DNA from 2 places in the Paraburkholderia terricola genome. Region 2 is predicted to be linked to the other one. Evidence: riboswitches for the same ligand, from Rfam matches in the RefSeq annotation. Region 2 holds a riboswitch; the other holds the start of a gene.
The links. A riboswitch is a leader RNA that binds a small molecule or an ion and turns the genes downstream of it on or off. The one in region 2 is predicted to bind thiamine pyrophosphate.

Region 1: it holds a riboswitch for thiamine pyrophosphate, as region 2 does, so the genes downstream of both, CUJ90_RS16425 (FAD-dependent oxidoreductase) here and thiC (phosphomethylpyrimidine synthase ThiC) in region 2, are expected to answer to the same signal.

Annotation. Positions count from the first base shown of each region.
Region 1 covers NZ_CP024941.1:3,651,422-3,659,004, reverse strand. The annotation lists gene CUJ90_RS16455 (flagellar basal body L-ring protein FlgH) at 9-677, shown strand; gene CUJ90_RS16450 (response regulator) at 749-1,489, opposite strand; gene CUJ90_RS16445 (hypothetical protein) at 1,593-2,234, opposite strand; gene CUJ90_RS16440 (hypothetical protein) at 2,324-2,776, opposite strand; gene CUJ90_RS16435 (ABC transporter ATP-binding protein/permease) at 2,954-4,705, opposite strand; TPP riboswitch at 5,110-5,232, shown strand; gene CUJ90_RS16425 (FAD-dependent oxidoreductase) at 5,462-6,592, shown strand; gene thiS (sulfur carrier protein ThiS) at 6,649-6,846, shown strand; gene CUJ90_RS16415 (thiazole synthase) at 6,885-7,583, shown strand, end outside.
Region 2 covers NZ_CP024941.1:2,727,158-2,734,740, forward strand. The annotation lists gene CUJ90_RS12070 (NADPH-dependent 2,4-dienoyl-CoA reductase) at 1-380, shown strand, start outside; gene CUJ90_RS12075 (EamA family transporter) at 484-1,425, opposite strand; gene CUJ90_RS12080 (pentapeptide MXKDX repeat protein) at 1,791-2,027, opposite strand; gene CUJ90_RS12085 (molybdopterin-dependent oxidoreductase) at 2,147-2,938, opposite strand; gene CUJ90_RS12090 (cytochrome b/b6 domain-containing protein) at 2,971-3,609, opposite strand; gene CUJ90_RS12095 (GreA/GreB family elongation factor) at 4,153-4,563, shown strand; TPP riboswitch at 4,717-4,835, shown strand; gene thiC (phosphomethylpyrimidine synthase ThiC) at 4,952-6,883, shown strand; gene CUJ90_RS12105 (glycine zipper 2TM domain-containing protein) at 7,173-7,385, shown strand.

The sequences.
Region 1 (7,583 bases), 920 kb from region 2:
GAGCATGCATGAGTGCGCTACGTCTGACTGTCGCGCTGGGCGCGGCGGCTTGCCTCGCGGCTTGCGGGAGCAGCCAGAAGTCGATTGTCGATACGCCGATGGCGCCGCCGCTCGCGTCCGCGCCGCTGAACGTCAACACGCAAGGCGCGATCTATCAGGCCGGCACGCCGCTGCTGCTTTACGAAACGCCGCGCGCCCAGCATATCGGCGACGTGCTGACGATTCGCCTGTCCGAGTCGTACAGCGGCAACAACAGCTCGACCGCGGCGGCGAGCCGTTCGAGCAGCATTACCGCCGACGCAGCCGACCATTCGACCGGCGCGGCCGCGCGGCTCGCGCGACTGTTCAACGTCGGCTCGGCCAGCACCGAGTTCAAGGGCCAGGGCAGTCTCACCGACGTGAGCGGCATGACCGGCACGCTCGCCGTCACCGTGATCGGCACGATGTCGACGGGCAATCTGGTGGTGTCCGGCGAGAAGATGATTTCGATGAGCGGCAACCGCGACCGCTTGCGGCTATCCGGGATCGTCAATCCCAAGGATATCGAGGCGGGCAACTACGTGGCGTCGAGCAAGGTGGCGAACGCGCGCATCGAGCAGGCCGGCGTGGGGATGATCTCCGACGCGACCACGATGGGCTGGCTGCAGAGGATGTTCCTGAGTGTGCTGACGTTCTGAACGTCCTGATGCGAGCGATGTGCGATCCGCGGCGCATCGCGCACCCAGCGTTCCGCGTCCCACGTCGCGCATCAGGCCGGCGGCGCCGCCCCGCGCTCCGCCGCGCCGATCTCGCCGTCCGGCACGAACACATAGCCGCGTCCCCACACGGTTTGCACATAGCGCGGCTCCGACGGATCGACTTCGATCAGCCGCCGCAAGCGCCAGATCGACACATCGAGGCTGCGATTACGATGCGCCTCGCTGTTGCCGTGCAGCTTCTCCAGCAACTGCGCGCGCGTGAGCACGGTCATCGCGTGCGTGACGAACACCTTGAGCATGGCGAATTCGCTGGAGCGCAGCGTGATGCGCTCGCCGTCGCGGCGTAATTCGCGCGCCGGAAAATTCACCTCGAAACGGCCGAAGCGATAGGGTGCGCGCTGCTCGGGCGCGCTCGGCGCGATCGTGCCGCGGCGTCGCAGCACGGTGCGAATGCGCGCGACCAGTTCGCTCGGTTCGAAGGGCTTGCCGAGATAGTCGTCGGCGCCGAGTTCGAGGCCGATCACGCGGTCGATCGGATCGGCGCGCGCGGTCAGCAGAATCACGGGGATGTCGTCGCCCGCGACGCGCAACGCGCGCAGCGCGCTGATGCCGTCGAGCTCCGGCATCATGATGTCGAGCACCACCAGCGCGGGACGCTCGTCCTGCAATTTGCGCTGCAGCGCCATGCCGTGTTCGAGCGTGGCCACCTTGAAGCCGCGCCCCTGCAGGTACTCGCTGACGAGCTCACGTACGACCGGGTCGTCGTCGACGACCAGAATGGATTGGTTCATCCGGGTCATCTTAGTGATCCGGCCGTGCGCGGCAAAGCGCGTGACGCTTTCGAATTCTTTCTCGCGTAAGAGAAAGCAAGCGGAAAGCGCCGGCGTGCGCGCCCTAGTTCGCGAGCGACGTTTGCATGGTGTTCACCGGCTGACGCGCGAGGTCCTTTTGATCGACCACCATTCGTTCGATCAGCCCGTTGAGCTTGGTCGACGCGGACGAGAAGCGGTCGGTGTTGAGCCCGCCCGTCTGATAGCGCGCGGTGATGAGAATGCGGCCGTGCTGGATCAACGTCAGATCGATGATCGACAGGTACTGGATCGATTCGTCGCTGAACGAGCGGCGGCCGTAGTCGATCGCGGCGTTATAGACGAGGCGCGCCTCGCAGCCGGCGGGCGAGGTGCCCGGATTGTAGACGTCCGAGCGAATGCCGCGGCGCTCCAGCGCGAGTTGCAGCGACGGCACGAAGTCGCCGACCGACACGTTCTGGTTCACTTCGATGCAGACGTTGCGCACGTCGGCGGGCCGGCCGTTGACGAAGGTCGGCGACGAGTAGTTTGCCGCGACTGCGTAGCCTGCCTGAATCATGGAGCCGGTGGCGTCGGCGGCCGTGATCAGCGTCCACGCGCAGCCATTCAAGCCGGCGCTCAGCGCGGCGCAGGCGGCAAGCCACGCGCAAGGCCGGCGCAGCATGACGCACGCGGCCCGGGGGGCTCGCGTGAACGCATAAGCGCGTGGGCCTGGCGTAAGCGTCATGATGCGTGGCCTGATAGCGGTCAATGAGTGGTCGACGAGCGCGGTTTCGAAAAGGTGATCGCGGCGGATCGCGTCGAGCGGGCGCACGCTCAGCGCGTGACGCGCAGACGCAGTTCGTTTTGCCCTTGCACGCTCGCCGTGACGCTGACGCGCCGCGTGTCGGTGGTCACGATGAAATGCTGGCGCGTCGGCGTATTGACGTCGTGCACGACGTTCGGAAAGCACGCGGCGATATCGGCGCCGATTTCTTGCAGCGGGTCGTTGACCACGCCGTCGGCTTGCCAGTGCGCGCGCCAGTGGCAATCGTAGGCGTGCTGGTTGGCGCGGCAATCGTCCGCGCTCGACATGCCCGGCAATTGCGCGGCGGATTGCGCCGGCAACTGCTTGAAGTCGGTTGCGTTGACGATGTGTTCGAGCGCGGGGCAGACGTCCGCCGGCTCGGTGGGCTGGGCGGCTTGCGCGGCGCTCGTGAGCAGCAGCGCTGCGCCGAGGGCAAGCGCGAAGCGCCGGGTCAGGGGATGGGAGCGGCGATCGAATGACATGTGCGAAGAGTCCGTTAGCAGTGAGTGGCGGGGCGGGCGGGACGGGGTTCGGCCCGCACGGCTATCGTCGCTGCTGGGAGGCATTTTCAAAGCGGGGAACAGCTTGCCCGCTTCGCAAATGCTTTCTAACTCTTCTCGCGTGTTTCCTGGTGTTTCGGGGTGTTGCGCTTGCCTCGCTTATGCCGCCACCGCTTCGTCCGAACGCTCGACCTCGAGCGTTTCGTCATGGAACGCCGCGAGCGATTCGCGATGCGCGACGCTCACGATCGCCGCCTTCGGCAGACGCTCCGTGAACAAATGGTAGAGACGCGCTTCGTTGTCCGCGTCGAGCGCGCTCGTCGCTTCGTCGAGGAACAGGTAATCCGGCTTGTGCAGCAGCACCCGCGCGGCGGCGAGGCGCTGCTGTTCGCCCGGCGAGAGAATGCGCGTCCAGTGTCCCGATTCCTGCAAACGGTCGGCGTACTCCGACAGGCGGCAGGTGACGAGCGCCTCGCGGCATTCGTCGTCCGTATAGGTGTCGGCTGCGGACGGATAGGTGAGCGCGGCTTTCAGCGTGCCGATCGGCATGTAGCTGACTTGCGGAATGAACATCATGCGCGCGTTGACCGGCGCGTCGATGGAGCCGTCGCCGAACGGCCACAGGCCCGCGAGCGCGCGCATCAGCGTGCTCTTGCCCGAGCCGGACGGACCGCGCACCAGCCAGCGCGAGCCCGGCTCGATCGCGATATCGCGAATGCGCGACAGCGGGTTGCCGTTCGGCAGCGCGAGCGTGAGACCCTCGGTGCTGAGTTTGTCGGCGTCGACGAAATGCAGGTTGATGCCGCCGTGCGCGGTAGCGGGCGAGACCGATTCCTTCAACCTGGGAGCATGCACGACCCGCTTGAATTCGCGCAACCGGTTGACGGTGGCGCGCCATTCGACCAAGGTGCTGTAACTGTTGATGAACCACGAGAACGAATCGCTGACGGTGCCGAACGCGCTCGAAATCTGCATCAGCACGCCGAACGTGAAGGCGCCAGCGAAGTAGCGCGGCGCCGCGACCACCAGCGGAAAGATGATCGCGATCTGACCATAGAAGCTGAGCACGAAGGTGAGCCGCTTGGTGTACTTCATCACCTGCCACCAGTTGTCGCGGATACGGCCGAACAGCGAGCGGGCGTTGGTCTTCTCGGTCTCCATGCCGTTGTAGAAGGCGATCTGCTCGGCGTTTTCGCGCAGGCGGATCAGTCCGAAGCGGAAATCCGCCTCGACTTTCTGCGCTTGATAGTTGATCGACACGAGCGGATGGCCGACCTTCTGGATGATCAGCGAACCGGCCACCGCGTAGAGCGCCGCGGCCCACACCATGTAGCCGGGAATATGAATCGGCATGCCGCCGAGCGAGATGGTCAACGCGCCGGCGAGCGACCACAGGATCGTGATGAACGACACCAGCGTGACGACGGTGGAAAGCAGATCGAGCGTCAACGAGAGCGTGGTGGTGGCGAACGATTGCAGATCGTCGCTGATCCGCTGGTCGGGGTTGTCGGCGAGCCGGTCGCGTTCGATCCGGTAGAAGGCGCTGTCGTGCAGCCATTCGTTGAGGTAGCGCGTGGTCAGCCACTGACGCCAGCGGAACCCGAGCATCTGGCGCAGATAGCGCCCGTACACCGCGAGGATGATGAAGCCGAACGCGAGGCCCGAGAACACCATCAGCAGATGCGGGAAGTCGTGCACGTTCTTGGTTTGCAGCGCGTTGTAGAAGTCGGCGCTCCAGCGGTTCAGGCGCACGTTGATCCACACCACCAGCAGATTCATCGCGATGATCGCGACGAGCAGCGACCATGCGATTTTTCGTTCCTCGGAGACCCAGTAAGGTTTGATGAGGCTCCAGGCGGAGACTTTTTCGTCCGGCGGGAGCACTGGGCTGATAGAAGTATTGGCTGTCATGAGCATCCTGTGTAGTACTGGCTCAAAGCGGGGCCGGTCCTATGAAACTGGCCCGTCCGGGGCTGGCCGTCGGTCGGTCGCCCGCCTCTTCGCTCTACGGCGGGTTTAATGGCGAAGCTCCGGGCGTAAGCGCGATGATGAGCGCCCGTCCGGCTGAGCGATTCTGTTGCGAAGTCCTTAAGCGGAAGTTAAGTCGCGTTGGACTCCTTCGCCTCGATGCCGCCGGCGCGTGGACGGCCATGCGTGCCGCCCGCGCCCCGGTCTCGCGGCGTCCGGTCCAGGCATTGTGCCAGAGCGCGGGCTTCGTCCGTCTCGACGAAACAAAAGATCGGTGCCGGATCAAACCGCGCGTGATGAAGGGCCGCTCGTTTGCGGGCGCCGCGGCTTTTATGGTCTAATGGCCTTCGACGAAACAGGGGTGCTTTGCCCACAGGCTGCATGATTTCATGCCGCGGTGGCAAGGCTGAGAGAGACCCTTTGCACCCGATCCGGGTAATACCGGCGCGGGAAGTTTCCGGAAGCAGCCAGTCTTCCATTCCCCGCCGGGCGGCGTGCGTCATTCGAACGCATTTTTTGCCCGGCCGGCCTTACCCGCCGGTTTCGTCCTGGGTACGTGCGTTTCTTGCCGTACGGAAAGGACTCGATGACCGCCTATTCTTCAGATATGTGCTTTGCTCTTCGCCACGCGTTCGCCGGTCATGTCGGCGCGTCGCAGTGCTTCGGCCTCGCTTGCCGTCGTGACTGGGAGCGCGCGCGATGAACCGTCCCGCACAACCCGACTTCGCGGTGCTCGGCGGTGGACTTTGCGGGCGCCTCGTCGCATGGCGTCTCGCCGGTCAGGGGCATCGCGTAGCGCTTTACGAGCGCGGCGACGCCGCCGGTTCGCAAGCCGCCGCGTGGGTCGCAGCGGCCATGCTGGCGCCCCTCGCGGAAGCCGCCAGCGCCGAGTTGCTGATCACGCGGCTGGGCGCGAGTTCGCTCGATAGCTGGCCGCAAGTGCTCGCCGAATTGCCTGAGCCGGTGTTCTTCCAGCGTAACGGCACGCTCGTCGTCTGGCATCACGCCGACCGCACCGAGGCGCCGCTGTTCGAGCGCCGCGTGCGCTCGAATGCGCCTGCGGAACTGCTCGACGGCGGCTTCGTGACGCTCTCGGGCGACCAGGTCGGCGCGGCCGAACCGGCCTTGGCGGGCCGCTTCAATCAGGGCTGGCTGCTGCCGCGCGAAGGCCAACTGGATAACCGCCAGGTGCTGGCCGCGCTCGCCGCGGGCCTCGCCCAGCGCGGCGTGGAAACACACTGGAACACGCCGGTCGATGACCGCGCGCTGCCTGCCGCGCGCATCACCATCGACTGCCGGGGTTTAGGCGCGAAGCCGGTGCTGCCCACGCTGCGCGGCATTCGCGGTGAAGTGGCGCGCGTGCATGCGCCGGGAATCAGGCTGACGCGGCCAGTGCGCCTGCTGCATCCGCGCTACCCGCTCTATATCGCGCCGAAGCAGGACGATCTCTACGTGATCGGCGCCACCGAGGTGGAAGGCGAGGACATGTCGCCCGTCAGCGTGCGCTCGGCGCTCGAACTGCTGAGCGCGGCGTTTTCCGTGCATCCCGGCTTCGGCGAGGCGCGCATTCTCGAACTGAATTCGCAGTGCCGTCCGACCCTGCCGGACCACCGTCCGGCCTTGCTGTGGGATGGCGCGCGGACGCTGCGCGTGAACGGCCTGTACCGGCACGGCTACATGATCGTGCCCGAAGTCGCCGACGAAGCCGTGCGCTTCGCGGCCGCGCTGCTCGAAGGCCGCATCGGCGGTGCCGACGCCTTCGCCGACTGGCGGCAGGCGGCGCGCTGGAGCGAGCTGTTTCAACTGGATTGCGCGCGGGAGCCGGCATGAGCGAGGCACGCGCCATGCAGTTTCGTCAGTCATCGATTGAACCGTATTCGAACACCATGGACATTCATATCAACCAGAAGCCGTTGTCGCTGCCCGAAGGCGCGACTGTCGCCGATGCGCTCGCCGCGTATGGCGCGCGTCCGCCGTTCGCGGTCGCGCTGAACGGCGATTTCGTCGCGCGTGCCCAGCATGCGGCGCGCGCGCTGCAGCCGGGCGACAAGCTCGATGTCGTGCAGCCCGTGGCCGGCGGTTGAGCCCGCGCCACGCATTGCCGGAGACCAGCATGATGCAAATGACTTCCCCAAAACCCGCGGACGCGCTCACGCTCTACGGCCAAACCTTCGCGAGCCGCGTGCTGCTCGGCACGTCGCGCTATCCGTCGCTGCAATCGTTATCCGATTCGATCGACGCGGCGCGGCCCGGCATGGTGACCGTCGCGTTGCGCCGGCAGATGAACGAAGGCGGCGCGGAAGCCGGCTTCTTCGATCTGCTCAAGCGTCACGGCGTGCCGCTGCTGCCGAATACGGCCGGCTGCCTGACCGTCGGCGAGGCGGTGACCACCGCGCACATGGCGCGCGAAATCTTCGAAACCGAGTGGATCAAGCTGGAACTGATCGGCGACGACTACACGCTCCAGCCCGACCCGGTCGGTCTGATCGAAGCGGCCGCGCAACTGGTCAAGGACGGCTTCAAGGTGCTGCCGTATTGCACCGAGGACCTGGTGATCGGCCGCCGTCTGCTCGATGCCGGCTGTGAGGCGCTGATGCCGTGGGGTGCGCCGATCGGCACCGGTAAGGGCGTGATCAATCCATACGGGCTGCGGGTGCTGCGCGAGCGGCTGCCGGACGTGCCGCTGATCGTCGACGCCGGTCTCGGCGTGCCGTCGCACGCGGCGCAGGTGATGGAGTGGGGCTTCGACGGCGTGCTGCTGAACACCGCCGTGTCGCAGGCCACGCACCCCGACGCGATGGCGCGGGCCTTCGCGCTGGGC
Region 2 (7,583 bases):
GGCTGTTGCAGCGCAAGGCCGGCAAGCTCGGCATGGGGCTCGGCAAGACTTCCGGCTGGGTGCATCGCGCGACGCTCGCCAGGAACGGCGTGAAGACGCTCGGCGGCGTGTCGTATCTGGAGATCGGCGCGCGCGGTTTGAAGATCGCGCGTGAGGGCGTCGAGGCATGGCTGGATGTGGACACGATCGTGGTGTGCGCGGGGCAGGAATCGCTGCGCGATCTGCTGCCGCAGGCCGCGGCGGCGGGCGTGGTTGCGGCGGAGAGGTCGGTGGAGACACAGAGTCCGCGCTATCACGTGATTGGCGGAGCGAAAGTCGCGACGGAACTGGATGCCAAACGCGCGATTCGCGAAGGCGCGGAAGTAGCGGCGGCGCTTTGATGCTGAAGGGAGTGCGCCGCCGTGGTTTGTGCTGTCGTGCTGTCGTGCTGTCGTGCTGTCGTGTTCGCGCCGCCGCGCCACTGCGGCGGTGCCTCGCACACGCTCAGGCGAGCGCCTTCTTCCGGTAATCGAACCAGAAAGACAGGCCCACGCTCGCCAGAATCACGATGGTCGCGATCACCGTCGAGCGCGTGACCGGCTCGCCGAGCAGCAACGCGCCGAGCGCCACCGCCACCACCGGATTCACGTACATGCAACTGCTGGCGATGATCGGGCTCGTGTGCCGGATCAGGAAGCCGTACGCGACGTACGCGGTCATCGTGCCGATCAGCATCAGGTAGATGAACGCCAGCAGCGGCAGAAAGCGCACTTCCAGCATCCGTTCACCGGAAACCAGCGCGACCAGCGTCGACATCGCGCCGCCCAGGCCGATTTGCAGCGAGGTCGACAGGAACAGGTCCGATGGCAGCTTCAGCCGCCCGGCCAGATGCGCGCCGCCGGCCCAGAACAGCGCGCCGCACAGAATCGCGAGACTGCCGCCCGCCGAGCCCGGCGTTTCGTCGCCGTGGCTCAGGATCGCGATGCCGACCAACCCGAGGCCGACCGCGAACCACTCGCCCCGGCCGATCTTGCGCCCCGCCACCGCCGCGATCACCGTCGCGAACAGCGGCACGGTCGCGACCATCACCGCTGCGGTGCCGGTGCCGACCGTGCGCATCCCATAGGCCAGCATGCCGCTCGACAAACCCACCAGCATCGTGCCGACGAGTCCCGCATTGCCGATCTCGGCGGCGCTCGGCCAGACCGGATTGCGGCGCGCCGCGAAGATGAACAGCCCTACGCCGGCAAACAGGTTGCGCAGACCGGACAGCAGCAGCGGCGGAAACGAACCGAGCGCGACGTGCACGGCGAGATACGTCGAACCCCACACGAGGTAGACGACGGCGAGCGCGAGCGCGATCTGTCCGTTGCGCGACTGCGGCAAACGGATGGAAAAACCACCCGGGACAAGGCGCGAAAAAAGGCTGGGAAGTTGCGACGACATGCGTTCAACCCGCCCATGCCGCTCGAGGCGCCGCGCCCCCGCTGAAGACCCCGTGGCGGGATGGCGGACACCGCATCGGCGATGCGGTCTGACGGGCGAGGCTGGCGGACATGTTGGTGGAACGAGAAGACGATAGATGGCCAAAGGGGCCACAACGCCGCGGTGGTCGAAGGAAATCGCTCCACGGCTGACACGCGTCCAATGTTGGGCGCGCATCGCATTATGCAGTAAGCGCCCACCGCGCCGTGCGAAAGAATCGTAATTTTTTGCGTGCCCGCAACAAAAAAGCCGGGGACGTTTCCCCGGCTTTCAGCGCGCGCGCCCCAAGCCCTTTCGGGCTATGCGGCGGGCATCGAACAGCGCGCTCAGTTCGCCATTGCGCCGGACGCTTCGTGCTTCATGCCCATCGCGTCGCCGTCCTTTTTCATCTTGTCGTGCTTCTTCATGCCGTCCTTCTTCATGCCGTCCTTCGACATGGAATCCTTCGACATGGCGTCGTGCGACATCGAATCGTTGGACATCGCGCCGCTTGCCTGCGCGAATGCCGCGCCGCCGCTGGTCAGGAAAGCGACGGCGATTGCTGCGATTGCAAACTTCTTCATGGGATGACTCCGTTGTCGTGAATGAATAGAGCCGGCGCCTTGCTCATGCCGGCGTGTTTCCGAAGCTTCTGCCGCCTGGGGTCGCGCATTGGAATGCGGCATGCGGCGACCCGCGCGCGTCAGGAGCCTCCGAACCAGTTGTAGCCCTGGTCGACCCAATAGCCGCCAGGATACGTGTTGGTGACGAACATCTCGACGATGTGCTTCGGATTCTTGTAGCCGAGCTTGGTCGGCATGCGCAGCTTCATCGGGAAGCCGTATTTCGCGGGCAGACGCTCGCCGTCGTATTCGAACGTGAGGAGCGTTTGCGGATGCAGCGCGGTCGGCATGTCGATGCTTTCGTAATAGTCGTCGGCGCATTTGAAGCCGACGTATTTCGCGCTGGTGTCCGCGCCGATGCGCCGCAGAAAATCGGCGAACGGCGTGCCGCCCCAGCGGCCGATCGCGCTCCACCCTTCCACGCAAATGTGCCGCGTGATCTGCTCCGCATGCGGCAGCGCATACAGCTCGGGCAAGCTCCAGACGCGCTGACCGGTCACGAGTCCGCTGATCTTCAGCTTGTAGCCGGCGCCGTCGACCTCGGGCACTTCGTCGATGCCGTAGTACGCGTTGAACGGAAACGGCCGGGTGATCTGCGCTTCGGTGTAGGTCGGCGCAAGCTGCTTCGGATCGAACAGCGCGGCTTGCGCGCGATCGTTCAGGCGCGATACGGCCGTGAGGAACGTGTTGACCGATTCGTCGTCGGTCAGCGAGCAGCCGGTCAGCATCGACAAACCGCCGAGCGTCAGCAGCCGTTTGCCGAAGAGGCGCCGCGACGGCATCGCGAGTTCGCGCCGGGCGTCGATCAGGATCGACTCGCGGTCGAGCCGTTGGCCGGTCGGCCGAGCGGATTCTGGATTGGGCTTGTTCATGATTCGGTATCCTCGGGCTTGGCGTAAGCGGCTCAACGTCCGCGCAGCATGGCGACGAGCGAGCGCGGCACGAGCGCCACCATCGCCAGATGCACGACGATGAACGCCGCCATCAGCGACATCGCGAAGAAGTGGACGATGCGTGCGTTGTCGTAGCCGCCCATCAGTTCGCGCAGCAGCGGAAACTGCACCGACTTCCAGATCGCGAGGCCCGACAGCACCAGCACGATCAGGTCGCAAACGACGAACAGGTAGGCGAATTTCTGCACCGCGTTATAGACGCGCAGATCGGCGTGCGAGAGCTTGCCGGTCAGCGCGGCGATGAGGTCGTGCAGCACGGCGCGCGGCGAGATGGGCAGGAACTTGCGCACGAAGCGCCCGCTCGCGAGATTCAGCGCGAGATACAAGAGACCGTTGAAGACCAGCAGCCACATCGCCGCGAAATGCCATTGGAGCGCGCCGCCGAGCCAGCCGCCGAGCGTGATTTCCGGCGCGAAACGAAAGCCCGGAAAGATCGGCGAGGCGTTGTAGATGCGCCAGCCGGAGAGCATCATCACGATGGCCGCGAGTGCGTTGAGCCAATGCGTGACGCGCACCCACAGCGGATGAATCGCGCCGCTTTGCGGCTTGGCGGGCGGCGCGCTTTCGCGCAATGCATGAGAAGTTGCCATGAGATTCTCCGTGAACGAAGGCCGCGGCGCGATCAACGGCAAGCGGCGAATTCCGCGGCTTGCCGCGCGGCGGAAGGTTTGCATGACGTGCGCCAACAGGGTCTGCACGTTTGTCGAACGATGCGGTGGGTTATGACACCCCGTTTTGAATTTTTTGTCTGACGCCGCGCATCGCCCGACATCGAATTGAGAGACTGAGGGGCGCATGGCCCGTGCTAACATGGGTCTTCCATCGCGCCGGTTCCCTGTCTTGCGGCGCTTGTGCGAACCTCTTTCTTTCGACCTTGCCGGCTACTCTCATGCGCTTTCCGACTTACCGTGCCTTCACCCGTTTGCGCCGCCGCGGCGCGACCGGGTACGCGTGCGCGGACGTCGCACGGTGCCATGCCGGCGAGCCGTCCCGAACGCTCCCGCTTCCCGCCGCCCGGCGCCCGATCTAACGCTGCTCCCTCCTATACCGGAGCCGCATCGTCGGGCTCCGGGCCGATCTCATCCGCACGCTGTCCCCTCACCTGCAGATTGAATTGAATTGGAGCACCCGTCATGAAAAAGACGAAAACCTGTTACCTCACCGAACTCGACGTCGCCCGTCTCGAGAAGCATGCGGCCGCGCCGGGCGCCGACGCGAAAATGCAGGACATGCTCGACGACGTGCTGGAACGCGCGGTGATCGTCGACGCCCGCGAGATTCCCGCCAACGTGGTCACGATGAATTCGCAAGCCACGCTGATCGACGAAAGCACTGGCGAGCACATGACCTGGACCGTCGTCTATCCGCCCAATGCGGATTTCGCGCAGGGCCGCCTAAACGTGTTCTCGCCGGTCGGACTTGCCTTGCTCGGCGCCAAACGCGGCGAACGCATCAGCTTCACGCCGCCGAGCGGCACGCCGAAGGTGCTGAAGCTCGACAAAATCCTGTTTCAACCGGAAGCCGCCGACGATTTCACGTTGTGATTTCATGTTGTAAGCGGCACGCGTGCGAGGCGCCACTGTTGCGCCGCATCATGTCCGGCCGCGCCGCGGTCTTCATGGAATAGTACGCCGCCGACCGGCGTTCGAATTATCGAGACGGTTGCCAAGCAGCGCTCGCGCAGTGTATTGTGTGCGCTGCTAACGCGGGGGTCCTGCGTCGCACGGAGGTTGGAGGTCCGTGTTGCGTGGGTGAGAAATACCCTTTGAACCTGATCTGGATAATGCCAGCGCAGGGAAGCGTACGGATTTCGCAGCGGGTCTGGTTTCATTTCTCGCGATTTCCGACGACATTCATCTCATCTCCTGCTTAGCGGCCCCACATTGCCTTGCATGGGACCAGCGCCAACTCTGGTCGACACAGGAGATAAGCATGAACGCCAATCCGAAGTTCCTTTCCGCCGACGCCCACGTCGATGCCGCCGCTGTCGCCCCGCTGCCGAATTCGCGCAAGGTCTACGTGACCGGCTCGCGGCCCGACATCCGCGTGCCGATGCGTGAAATCTCCCAGGCCGATACGCCGGACAGTTTCGGCGGCGAGAAAAATCCGCCGGTCTATGTCTACGACACGTCGGGCCCCTACTCCGATCCTGAGGCGAAGATCGACATCCGCGCCGGTCTGCCCGCGCTGCGTCAAGCCTGGATCGAAGAGCGCGGCGACACCGAAGCGCTGACGGGTCTCACGAGCGACTACGGCCGCGAACGCGCCGCCGACCCCGCCACCGCAGAATTGCGCTTCCAGGGCCTGCACCGCACGCCGCGCCGCGCCAAGGCGGGCGCCAACGTGTCGCAGATGCACTACGCGCGTCGCGGCATCATCACGCCGGAAATGGAATACATCGCGATTCGCGAGAACCAGCAGCGCGCCGCCTATCTGGAAAGCCTGAAGACGAGCGGCCCGAACGGCGAAAAACTCGCCGCGATGATGGGCCGCCAGCATCCGGGCCAGGCGTTCGGCGCGAGCGCGTTCGGCCCCGACGGTCTGAAGGAGATCACGCCCGAATTCGTGCGCGAGGAAGTCGCCCGCGGCCGCGCGATCATTCCGAACAACATCAATCACCCGGAAAGCGAGCCGATGATCATCGGCCGCAACTTCCTCGTGAAGGTGAATGCGAACATCGGCAACTCGGCGGTGACGTCGTCGATCGGCGAGGAAGTCGACAAGATGACGTGGGCGATCCGCTGGGGCGGCGACACGGTGATGGATCTGTCCACCGGCAAGCACATTCACGAAACGCGCGAGTGGATCATCCGCAACTCGCCGGTGCCGATCGGCACGGTGCCGATCTATCAGGCGCTGGAAAAGGTCAACGGCAAGGCCGAGGATCTGACCTGGGAAATCTTCCGCGACACGCTGATCGAGCAGGCCGAGCAAGGCGTCGACTACTTCACGATCCATGCGGGCGTGCGTCTGCAATACGTGCCGCTCACGGCCAGGCGCATGACGGGCATCGTCTCGCGCGGCGGCTCGATCATGGCGAAGTGGTGCCTCGCGCATCACAAGGAAAGCTTCCTGTACGAACATTTCGAAGACATCTGCGAAATCATGAAGGCGTACGACGTGGCCTTCTCGCTTGGCGACGGCCTGCGTCCCGGCTCGATCTACGACGCGAACGACGAAGCGCAACTGGGCGAACTCAAGACGCTCGGCGAACTCACGCAGATCGCGTGGAAGCACGACGTGCAGACGATGATCGAAGGCCCCGGCCACGTGCCGATGCAGTTGATCAAGGAGAACATGGACCTGCAACTGGAATGGTGCGACGAAGCGCCGTTCTACACGCTCGGACCGTTGACCACCGACATCGCGCCCGGCTACGACCACATCACGTCGGGCATCGGCGCGGCGATGATCGGCTGGTTCGGCACCGCCATGCTTTGCTACGTCACCCCGAAGGAACACCTCGGGTTGCCGAACAAGGACGACGTGAAGACCGGCATCATCACGTACAAGCTCGCCGCGCACGCCGCCGATCTGGCGAAGGGCCATCCGGGCGCGCAGGTGCGTGACAACGCGTTGTCGAAGGCGCGCTTCGAATTCCGCTGGGAAGACCAGTTCAACCTCGGTCTCGATCCGGACAAAGCGCGCGAATTCCACGATGAAACGCTGCCGAAGGACTCGGCCAAGGTCGCGCACTTCTGTTCGATGTGCGGCCCGCACTTCTGTTCGATGAAGATCACGCAGGACGTGCGCGAATTCGCGGCGCAGCAAGGCGTGACCGACGACGAAGCGCTGAAGAAAGGCATGGAAGTGAAGTCGATCGAGTTCATGAAGAAAGGCGCTGAGATTTATCAGCGGCAGTAAGCGTCGAGGAACAGAGGGAGCGGCGCGCGCGTCGTTCCCTGCATCGACGCGCTGCATCGCAGCATCGAAGCCCGCCGCTGGCGGGCTTTTGCATTGGCGCGCGCAGCAGGCACGCGTCATGCTGGACATGGGGAAACATTTGATTACGAAACCGGCAGTCCGCTGACAAGCGCACACATCTGGATACGGGCTGCGGCGATAAGATCAAATGCAAGGACGGGGAGAACCGTTCATTTCCGAATAACGGCTTCGAAATTCGTTTCGGACCTCAGTCAGGGGAGTAGACATCATGAAAACGATTCGTCGGATGGGCACCTTCGCAACCATTGTCGCGGTCGTCGCGAGCCTCACCGCGTGTGAAGGCATGACCACGCGTCAACGGGATACGGCAATCGGCGCGGGCGTGGGCGGCGTCGCGGGCGCGGCGATCGGCGGCAACGCGCTGTCGACACTGGGCGGCGCGGCAGTCGGCGGCGTGATTGGCAACCAGGTTGGCAAGTGAGCGACGCTCGTGCGTCGAGTAAATGGCTTGGGTTGAACGCGGGCGGGGCTGAAGAATCCGCCCGCGTCTGATTTGCGAAGCGCTTTTGAGGAGACGAGCGTCTCCAGTCAAGCCGCTTCGTCACATCGCCTCGGAGCAACGAGGCGAAATACGCCGTTACGGTTTCGCAATCCGGTTATCGCGTGAGCAGCGTAAGCT